3 regions of the Arthrobacter sp. JZ12 genome follow, and region 1 is predicted to be linked to each of the others. Evidence: riboswitches for the same ligand, from Rfam matches in the RefSeq annotation. Region 1 holds a riboswitch; each other region holds the start of a gene.
What was found. Region 1 has a riboswitch for thiamine pyrophosphate ahead of thiO (glycine oxidase ThiO). Riboswitches for the same ligand answer to the same signal wherever they lie in the genome.
Positions count from the first base shown of each region.

Region 2: linked by a shared signal. The riboswitch ahead of GC088_RS06765 (bifunctional hydroxymethylpyrimidine kinase/phosphomethylpyrimidine kinase) and the one ahead of thiO (glycine oxidase ThiO) in region 1 are both predicted to bind thiamine pyrophosphate.
Region 3: linked by a shared signal. The riboswitch ahead of GC088_RS13005 (ECF transporter S component) and the one ahead of thiO (glycine oxidase ThiO) in region 1 are both predicted to bind thiamine pyrophosphate.

Region 1 is NZ_CP045246.1:2,326,460-2,329,822, reverse strand. Features, by position in the region: gene GC088_RS10670 (HNH endonuclease signature motif containing protein) at 1-677, opposite strand, end outside; gene thiE (thiamine phosphate synthase) at 772-1,422, opposite strand; TPP riboswitch at 1,436-1,573, shown strand; gene thiO (glycine oxidase ThiO) at 1,566-2,699, shown strand; gene thiS (sulfur carrier protein ThiS) at 2,696-2,956, shown strand; gene GC088_RS10650 (thiazole synthase) at 3,087-3,363, shown strand, end outside.
Region 2 is NZ_CP045246.1:1,468,074-1,471,436, forward strand. Features, by position in the region: gene GC088_RS06760 (Rne/Rng family ribonuclease) at 1-1,263, shown strand, start outside; TPP riboswitch at 1,372-1,489, shown strand; gene GC088_RS06765 (bifunctional hydroxymethylpyrimidine kinase/phosphomethylpyrimidine kinase) at 1,481-3,142, shown strand; gene rplU (50S ribosomal protein L21) at 3,295-3,363, shown strand, end outside.
Region 3 is NZ_CP045246.1:2,796,223-2,799,585, reverse strand. Features, by position in the region: gene GC088_RS13030 (Na+/H+ antiporter subunit D) at 1-187, shown strand, start outside; gene GC088_RS13025 (Na+/H+ antiporter subunit E) at 184-786, shown strand; gene GC088_RS13020 (MrpF/PhaF family protein) at 783-1,055, shown strand; gene mnhG (monovalent cation/H(+) antiporter subunit G) at 1,063-1,446, shown strand; gene GC088_RS13010 (DUF4235 domain-containing protein) at 1,449-1,709, opposite strand; TPP riboswitch at 1,824-1,939, shown strand; gene GC088_RS13005 (ECF transporter S component) at 1,993-2,601, shown strand; gene GC088_RS13000 (ABC transporter ATP-binding protein) at 2,603-3,363, shown strand, end outside.

The sequences.
Region 1 (3,363 bases):
GCCGCGGTTTCCAGGATCGTCTCTTCGAAGTGTGGCACCGCGTGGGCCGGGATGAAGGAGGATTCCTCCACGATCACCCGGGCCTGCGCGGTAGTGATGCTACCGGCTTCCAGAGCCTCCCAGGTGGCGGGAAGATCATCAGCCAGGCGTAGCGAGTTCCGAAGCATTCGATGCGCCGTCCGGCCGGGTACCCGCAGCAAAGGCGCAATCTCCTCAGCGGCCAGCGGATGAGTCCCCGGCGGGTGCTCTTCACCGGTACGGCCGGCTTCGTGCCCGTCGACCTGACGGAAGACCTGAGCAGTCAGCGCAACCTTCTGCGCTGCCACCCACGACTCCAACCGGTCCGCCGCCAGCAGCAGATCAAGGGCGTCGGGCAGCCCCTGCAACCATGGGTTCGAGGTGGCGAGCATCCGCATCAGCGTCTCCGGCTCAGCTGCCTCAACCCGGGCGCGTTCTTCCTCATCGGTGGTGGAGTCCAGCTCGAACCCGTTGCAGTACCGCGGCGGGCCCGGACAAAACAGGCCCGTACACAGGTACGGCCGCCCACACGAGCACCGCGCACTGGCTTCCCCGCGGGCATCACTCTCGCGCGCACCACTCCCTACCGCAATGCGCGCAGGTTCAAGGGAGGCCGCACCATCGGAGCGGAGATCCTTGGTAGCCGTCGCCTGAGCCATGACTACAGTCCATCACCCGCCTCCGACATTCTTGGCCCGTATGCGTCCCTCGCTTTGAAAAATTGTTGAAACGCGTTGAGCGGGCAGACAATAGCTAGGCGGGAAGCTCCGCACGCAGTGCCTGGGCAGCCGCTTTGGGGTCCGTCGCCTCAGTGATGGCGCGAACGACGACGACGCGGCTCGCGCCTGCCTCAATCACGTCGCCTATATTCTGCTGGTCGATCCCGCCGATGGCGAACCAGGGCTTGAGCGCCCGGCCTTCGGCTTCGTGCGCCTGCTCCAGACGCGCTGCTTCCTGCACCAACTCGAGTCCGACGGCGGCCCTCCCGGGCTTGGTGGGCGTAGCCCACAGGGGCCCGACGCAGAAGTAGTCCACGTTCGGGTTTGCCGCCGCAGCAGCAGCCTCGACCGGGGAGTGTGTCGACAGGCCCAGGATGCCGCCGTCGTGCAGGAAAGGCCGGGCAATACCGGGCGGAAGATCCCGCTGACCAACGTGCAGGACCGGTGCGCCGCTTGCGGCGGCGATATCGGCGCGGTCGTTCACGGCCCAGAGCTTTCCATGCGCCACTGCGGCTGCCCGGAGCACCTCCAGAACCTCGAGTTCTTCCGCCGCTTCCAGGTTCTTGTCCCGCAACTGGATGATGTCCACACCGCCGGCGAATGCTGCGTCGACGAAGTCGGCGAAGTCGTTTTGTTGCGGGCGGGAATCGGTGCACAGGTACAGGCGAGCGGCGGAAGTTTGCATGCCACCTACAATAAGGGGGTACTGCGGGAGCCGTGCCGCGCTGACTTGGTTCAGTGCCAACGGCTGAGAGGGCGTTCGGCGCCGACCGCGTTGTGGAAACAACAAACCTGATCCGGGTCATGCCGGCGTAGGGAAGGACTCCTGTGGAAACAGAGGTGGATGTCGCCGTCGTCGGCGGTGGGATCGTAGGGCTGGGTATTGCGTGGGAAGCTCTCCGCAGGGGCCTGACCGCCGTCGTGATCGATCCGGCGCCCGCGACCGGAGCCACCCACGCCGCCGCCGGCATGATCGCGCCGGCCAGTGAACTGCACTACCGCGAGGAACACCTCCTGCAGTTGACTCTCGACTCGGCAGCCCGTTACCCGGAGTTCCTAGCCTCCCTCGAGTGGACCGGCATCGATCCCGAATACCGCGGGACCGGGACCGTGGTGCTCGCCGTCGATGCGGCTGACCGGCAGTCCCTCGCGGACCTCCGCGAGGTGCAGAAACTGCACGGACTTGATGTCGAACAGCTTCCGGTGCGCGAGGTGCGCCGCTCCGAACCCCTGATCGGGCCGGCACCAACCGGTGCATTTCGTGCCGCCGGTGACCACCAGGTGGATCCACGGAAGCTCGCAGAGTCGCTGCTCGTTGCGGTTCGCGCTCGGGGGCAGGTCATCGGGATGCGCGCCACTGCGCTCCAGCGCAGCGGGACGACGGTGACGGGGGTAATGCTCGACGACGGCAGTGCCGTTCGTGCCCGCTCCACCGTTGTTGCCAACGGGCTTGACGCAGCAACCCTCGAGGGACTGCCCGTCCCGCTTCCACTGCGTCCCGTGTACGGCGACATCCTCCGGCTGCGCGTGCCGACGACCTTGAGGCCGCTGCTCAACGCCACCGTGCGTGGACTGGTCCGCGGTCATGCGGTGTACGTGGTGCCGCGCGAAGACGGGACAGTGGTTATCGGCGCCACAATGAGGGAGGACGGCAGCGGTGCGGTGTCCGCGGGCGGTGTCTATCAGCTGCTCCGGGATGCGCAGCAGTTGATTCCGGCCGTAGCAGAACTTGAGCTGGAGGAAGTGCTTTGCCGGGCCCGTCCGGGCACGCCGGACAACGCGCCGCTGATGGGCTGTGTCCCGGGAAACGACGGCCTCATCGTGGCCACAGGCTTCTTCCGGCACGGGGTGCTGCTGACCCCCGCTGCGGCGGCCGCTTGCATTGATCTTGCGGAAGGCAAGCCGCTGCCGGCAGGCCATGAGCGGTACCGGCCCGACAGGTTCCAGAAGGGAAGTGTATGAGCACTCAACAAGTACAGGCCGCCCGCACCGTTACGGTGAACGGCGAAACGCTATCGACGGCGGCTGCCGACCTGCTTCAGCTGGTCGCAGAACATACCGGCAGGCCCCTGGCGCCGTCCGGGCAGCCTGCAGACGGAGCCCGTCTTGGCGTGGCCGTCGCGGTGAATGCCACAGTGGTGCCGCGCAGCCAGTGGGCGGGCCTGCAGTTGGCCGATGGCGACGACATCGAACTCGTCACAGCAGTACAGGGAGGCTGAGTTGCAGGAAAACACTAACGTGCAGGAAAACACTAACGTGCAGGGGAACTTTAAGGTGCAGGAGAACTTGGCACCCCAGCCCGCTGACCCGCTGGTGATCGACGGGATAGCGCTCGCATCCCGACTGATCATGGGGACGGGGGGAGCTCCCAGCGTGGACGGACTGGGCGAAGCACTGGCGGCCTCGGGCACAGAGCTGACGACGGTGGCCATGCGGCGCTACACGCCACAAGCGGGCGCTAGTCTGTTCCAGTTGCTTGAGGGACAGGGGATGAGAATCCTGCCTAACACCGCGGGCTGCTTCACGGCCCGGGAGGCAGTGCTGACCGCCGAACTGGGCAGGGAGGCGCTGGAGACGAACTGGGTGAAGCTGGAAGTTATTGCGGATGAGCAGACGCTGCTGCCCG
Region 2 (3,363 bases), 860 kb from region 1:
GAGGCCTACGTCATGTACGTTGCCCCCGACCTGGTGGGCAGGCTCGAGAAATGGACCGTGGATGAAGACATCTTCGCTGCGCGGCGTATCGATGAGCAGATCCACAAGGCGCTGGAGCGGAAGGTGTTCCTCCCGTCCGGCGGTTCGCTGGTGATCGACCGGACTGAGGCGATGACCGTCGTCGACGTCAACACCGGAAAGTTCACCGGCAGCGGCGGCAACCTCGAAGAGACGGTGACCAAGAACAACCTCGAGGCCGCCGAGGAAGTTGTGCGCCAGCTGAGGCTGCGTGACATCGGCGGCATCATTGTCATCGACTTCATCGACATGGTGCTTGAAGCCAACCGTGACCTGGTTCTGCGCCGACTGGTCGAGTGCCTCGGACGCGACCGCACCAAGCACCAGGTTGCCGAGGTGACCTCGCTCGGCCTGGTCCAGATGACACGGAAGCGCATGGGCACCGGCCTGCTTGAGGTCTTCGGTGAGAACTGTGAGCACTGTGGCGGACGCGGCGTCGTCACCCATGACGAGCCGGTCGAGCACCGTCGCCACGCAGTCTCGCCTGATAACCACCAGCAGCACCTGCGCCAGGAGAAGATATCCCGCAGCGAGCGCAAGCGCCGGGCGCGGAACCAGCAGCAGGAGGAGCAGGCACCGGCACCGGAGCAGAAGTCCGACGACGCCGAACGGCAGGCGCGTGCCGAGGCTGCCCGTGCCGCCCTGGCCAACATCGCTGCTGCCACCCATGCAGCACATGAACACGAAGATCATCCGGTTGAGCCGGCAGCGTCCTCTGCGGCTGTCCTGACGATAAATGGGGAGAAGGTGAGCCTTCCGCGCGGTGAGAGTGTTCCTGCTCCCGTTCGCGAGGAGCCCCGCCTGACGCTGGAGAGCCTCACGGAAGCCTTCAACCGCTTCCCTTCGGCAGCACAGGATGACGCATCCGCAACTGCGTCGGTGGAGCCCGGGGAGCCGGTAGAGCCGGCCGCCGAGGTTGAGAAGGAACAGGCACGCCCCACCCAGCAGCCGGTGCAGGGGGAGCCTGAAGCTCCGTCGTCGAGCCGGCGGAAGCGGCGCCACCGGGCTGCCAGCAGCGCGCAGGGCTCGGCCGCCACATCGACTATCGAGCGGGCTGCCGAGGCGGAGGTTCAGCATGCGGCGGGAACACAGCATGTAGCCCGCGCGCACACGCCCGCGCCGAAGCCGCAGACTACCGAGGAACCTACGATCCTCGGGGTAGGGGTTCCTGCTTCGGAGCTCTAGTACCAGCTCTACCCAGCTACGCCAGCGGCCGCTCCCGGTATGGGAGCGGCCGCTGTCATATGTGGGCGGAAATGTCGGTCGCCACCATCGGGGCGGGGTAGGGTGGGGCGAAGTGACACGCGGTGCCGGTCCTTTCCGGCTGAGATGAGACGCGTTGAACCTGATCTAGAGATGGCCGCCGCCCGGCGGCCTTTGGCCTAGCGGAGGGATGTCGCGAATGAGTATTCGCACGCTCGTGCAGCACCCAGAAGACATTGAAAGCCCTGAGAACCACGGGAACCGGGAAAACCCTGCACAGCCCGTGCGGGTGACCACCATTCCGCGCGTGCTGAGTATTGCGGGGACTGATCCGACGGGCGGAGCAGGGATTCAGGCGGACCTGAAGAGCATCGGTGCCCAGGGCGGGTACGGCATGGCGGTTGTTACCTCGCTCGTTGCCCAGAACACCCTTGGTGTGCGAAGCGTGCATACCCCGCCGCCCGCATTCCTTGAGGAGCAGCTTCGCGCCGTCAGCGACGACGTGGTAATCGATGCGGTGAAGATCGGCATGCTGGGGGATGCGCAGACCATCCACACGGTGAAGGAGTGGCTCCCGCTCGTGGCGGGTGCCGTCGTCGTGCTTGATCCGGTCATGGTGGCCACCAGCGGAGACCGCCTTCTGGCAGCCGACGCCGAGGAAGCCCTGCGCGGGCTGGTTCCGCTGGCCGATCTGGTGACGCCGAACCTTCCCGAACTCGCTGTGCTGGTCAACGAACCCGTCGCTGCGAACTGGGAGGCTGCCCTGAAGCAGGGCGAACGGCTTGCTTTGTCCACCGGCACAGCGGTGCTCGTCAAGGGCGGCCATCTGGCCGGAACCGATTGCCCGGACGCACTGGTTGATCCCTCCGCGGGTACGGCCGTCGTTACGGTTGTGGGCGGACCCCGCGTGCAGACCCGGCACACTCACGGAACCGGCTGCTCCCTGTCTGCTGCCCTGGCCACAGTCCATGCACAGACCGGCAACTGGGAACAGTCCCTGCGATCGGTCAAGAACTGGCTGCAGGGTGCCCTTGAGCGGGCCGGCGAACTGGAGGTGGGTCACGGCAACGGACCGATCCACCACTTCCATTCCTTCGTACCCTCCGCCGGTTCCTCCGCCGGTTCCTCCGCCGGTTCCTCCGCCGGTTCCTCGGCCGGTTCCTCCGCCGGCAAGCAGCCGGGCGATACCAGGCCGTTCAGCGAGCAGGCCTGGGAGCGAACCACCCGAACCCGCACGGCGGTTGAGTCCCTGAGCTTCGTAACGGCGCTGGGCAACGGTACGCTACCCGCCGACCAGTTTGCCTACTACCTTGAGCAGGACGCTCTGTACCTCCGGGGCTACTCGCGCGTTCTGGCCAGGGCAAGCTCCCTCGCTCCAAGCGAAGCCGAGCAGCTCTTCTGGGCTGCGTCCGCGCAGAACTGCCTGGAGGTTGAGTCGGAACTGCACCGCACCTGGCTCTCGGGCCGCACCCTTGACGCCGGTCAGGGCCCGGTTACCAAGGCGTATGTTGACCATCTGCTGGCGGCCGCAGGGAATGCGAGCTACCCCGTCCTCGTTGCGGCCGTGCTGCCCTGCTACTGGCTGTACGCGCACGTGGGAATCGCGCTTCATTCCCGGTGGGTGGGGTCCGAGGGTGCGGAGGAGCACGCGTACGCAGCGTGGATGGCGACCTACGCCGACCCGGCCTTTGCCGCGGCCACCGAGCGCGCAATCGCCTTCGCGGATGCGGCGTTCGCGGCTGCTTCGGAAGAGGACCGGTCGGCTATGCTTGAAGCCTTCGAAGCCTCCGCCTGGTACGAGCACGAGTTTTTCGACGCGCCGACGCGGCTCAATTTGCGGGAATCCGCGAAATTGCCGTAATCTAGATCTTCGGTGCGAGCGCCCTCGTATGACTTTTTTCGGTGGGCGGATGTGACGGAAGTTCACAGGCACCCCTTAGGGATACGCCGAGAACGGTGTACTTCCCCGGAAAATGTATGCAAATTTGATCGTCGAGAGAAGTGAGTTCCCAAGTGGTGTACGCGATTGTCCGCGCAGGCGGCCGCCAAGAAAAGGTTTCAGTGGGAGACCTCGTTACCCTT
Region 3 (3,363 bases), 470 kb from region 1:
CATGGTGGGGGCAACGGTGGGGCTGGTGGCACTGGGCGTTTCGCTCACCGTCTTCGCGGGACCGCTGTTCTCCCTCAGTGATCAGGCAGCCGAGCAGATGCTGGAGCGCACCCCCTACATCGACGCCGTCCTCGGCGAGGGCGCGACGGCGGCGGCCCAAACTACTTCGGCAGGAGTAGCGCCGTGACAAGACAACGTATCCCACTCCGGGTGGAACTGCCGCTGCTGATCTGGCTGGTGCTGGTCTGGGGAGCCCTGTGGCAGGACTTCAGCCCGGGCAACCTGCTCTTCGGAGCTCTCATCGCGTTTGTGGTGGCGAACCTGCTGTACCTCCCGCCCGTGGAACTGAGCGGGCGGTTCAACGTCCTCTACGCGGCGGGCTTCGCAGGCCGCTTCCTCTACGAACTGGTGTTGGCAAGCCTCCAGGTCTTCTGGTTGGCGCTCACCCGCGGGCCCCGGCTCAAGAATGCAGTGGTCGCGGTGAAGCTCCGCAGCCCGTCCGACCTGCTGGTCACTGCCACCGGCCACGCGATCTCCCTCATCCCGGGATCCCTGGTGGTGGAAGTGGACCGTTCCACCTCCACGCTCTACCTCCACTGCCTGAATGTGGCAACGGATGACGACGCCACGAATATTCGGCGCGGGGTCCTCCGCACCGAGGAGTGGCTCATCCGGATCATGGGCACCCGCGAGGACCTCGCACTCCTCAAGGCGGAGCGGGAAGGCATCCCCGCGGGCGCCCAGGGCAGCGGAGTCGAAAGCAGCAACGGAAGGGAGGCGGAATGAGCGTACTAACAGGAGTCACGGCGGGCATCATCGCGGTGATCCTCGGGATCGCTGCCCTCTGCACCATCTACCGCGTGGCGAAGGGGCCGTCGATCCTTGACCGCGTTCTCGCAGTGGACGTGCTGCTGGCCATCGTGGGCGGCTCCCTCGCCGTCGACATGGTGGTGAATCGGCACACCAACCACCTGGCCATACTGGTGGCCATCTCGGTGATCGGGTTCATTGCTTCGGTGACAGTTGCCCGCTTCGTCACGGACGCCAAGAAGTGAGGTCGCCATGGAAGCTCTGTTGAACGGACTGACAGCCGCCCTGCTGCTGGGCGGTGCGCTGATGTCCCTCGCGGCCGCCGTCGGGCTTTTGCGCTTTCCGGACCTGCTGAGCCGGATGCACGCGGCAACCAAGCCGCAGGTGCTGGGGCTGCTGCTTTTCCTGCTGGCGATCGCCGTGGAGCTACGTAGCTGGGCGCTGGTGCCGGTTCTCATTGTCTGCTGGATCTTTCAGCTCCTCACGGCACCGGTCTCGGCCCACATGGTTGGCCGGGCAGGCTACCGGACCAAGCACCTGCGCAAGGACCTGCTCAGCAGGGACGACCTGAACGAGGTCGTGGAACACGCGGCCACCCGCCATCGTGAGAAGGGTGACCGCGCATCCGATAGCTGAGCCTAGGTGAGGTGGCGGGTGTTCTCGTAGCGCTGGATGGCCCGCTGCGTGGTGCGGTTGGTGAGAACGCGGATGGTGGTGCTCACGCTTCCGGAGATGATCGCGAAGGCCAGTGCAGAACGGAGGCTGTTCTCCAGACCCTCCTTGTCCTTCGGGGGCTCGTTGCCGGTCACGCGCTTCCAGAGGAAGTCCACCAGCTGCGTGCTCACGAGGCCCGCACCGATGCCCAGTCCCACACCCATCAGCTTGAAAATCAGATTCATGGCGCCTCCTTCAGTCGGCTTAGCTTTGCTTCCAGCCTAGCGTTACCGAGCGCGTAAGGAACGACCTCGAGGTCCCGGTTACCCCCTTTCCGGGTGTAAAGTGGACTTCGCTCAAAACAACGACAGGGGAGCGCATCCACATTGGTGGAGGGCGCTGAGAGTGCGGACCACCGCAGACCCTCGAACCTGATCCGGCTAGTACCGGCGAAGGGAGTCGAGTTCTCAGGGCGGCCGGCGGCGTGCCGGTATGCCCTCCCCTCCTGTATCCAGGAGGATCCCACCCATGACTGCAACTCAGTCTTCGCAGCCCACAAGCCGGCGCCGGTACGAATGGCGCGTCGTCGATATCGTCGTCGCATCCGTCATCTCCGTCGCCGTGGGCGTCATCTTCTTCGCGTGGTCGGCTGGTTACAGCGGCATCGCCGCGGTGACCGCTGCCTACCCGCCGCTGGCCGGGCTCTACACCGGCGGTTGGCTCATCGCCGGCGTGCTGGGCGGACTCATCATCCGCAAGCCCGGCGCGGCCATCTACTGCGAGGTTGTCGCGGCAGCCGTATCCGCACTGATCGGCACCCAGTTCGGCGTCGCTGTCCTCCTCTCCGGCCTCATCCAGGGGATCGGTGCTGAACTGGTATTCGCCCTGTTCCTCTACCGTCGCTGGAACCTGGGCGTTGCGCTCCTCGCGGGACTGAGCGCCGGACTTGCCCTCGCGATCAGCGAAAACATCATGTACAACGCCGCCTGGGCGCTCGACTACAAGCTGGTGTACGGGGTTTTCGCCGCAATTTCCGGCGTCGTGCTGGCAGGCCTGCTGTCCTGGCTTGCCACCCGCGGGCTGGCGAAGACGGGCGCGTTGTCATCGTTTGCTTCGGGCCGCACCGCCGACGTCTGACATGGGAGTGTCAGTCACCGCCCGGGGCTGGGGCTGGCGGCACTCCGGGCGCTCGCGCTGGGCGGTCCGCGACGTCGACCTGTCCATTGGTGAGGGCGAGCGCGTACTGCTGCTGGGTGCCTCCGGTGCCGGCAAGTCCACACTGCTGCATGGCCTGGCGGGCGTCTTGGGCGAGCAGGAAGAGGGTGAGCAGGCCGGCGAACTGGCTGTCGACGGCGCGCGGCCGGCAGCCGCGCGCGGCCGTTCCGGGCTTGTCCTGCAGGATCCCGACACCCAGCTGGTTCTGGCCCGCGTGGGGGACGAGGTCGCGTTCGGCGCCGAGAACCTGGCGGTGCCGCGGGATGAGATCTGGCCGCGGGTCCACCGGGCGCTTGGCGACGTCGGCCTCGAAGTGCCCCTCAACCATCCGACCACGGCCCTCTCCGGGGGGCAGAAGCAGCGGCTGGCGCTGGCAGCCGTGCTGGCCATGCAGCCGGGTTTGCTGCTCCTCGACGAACCAACCGCGAACCTCGACCCGGCCGGCGTCCTCGAGGTGAGGGACGCCGTCGTGCGCGTGCTGGACCGCACTTCCGCCACCCTGGTGGTGGTGGAGCACCGCGTCGACGTGTGGGCGGGTGTTGTGGACCGCGTGGTGGTCCTTGATTCCGACGGCGGCATCCTCGCCGACGGAAAGCCGGGCGTGGTACTGCACCAGGAAGCAACGCGGGCCCGCCTCATTGAGGCGGGTGTCTGGGTCCCGGGGCACTCCCCGCTCTCCACGGC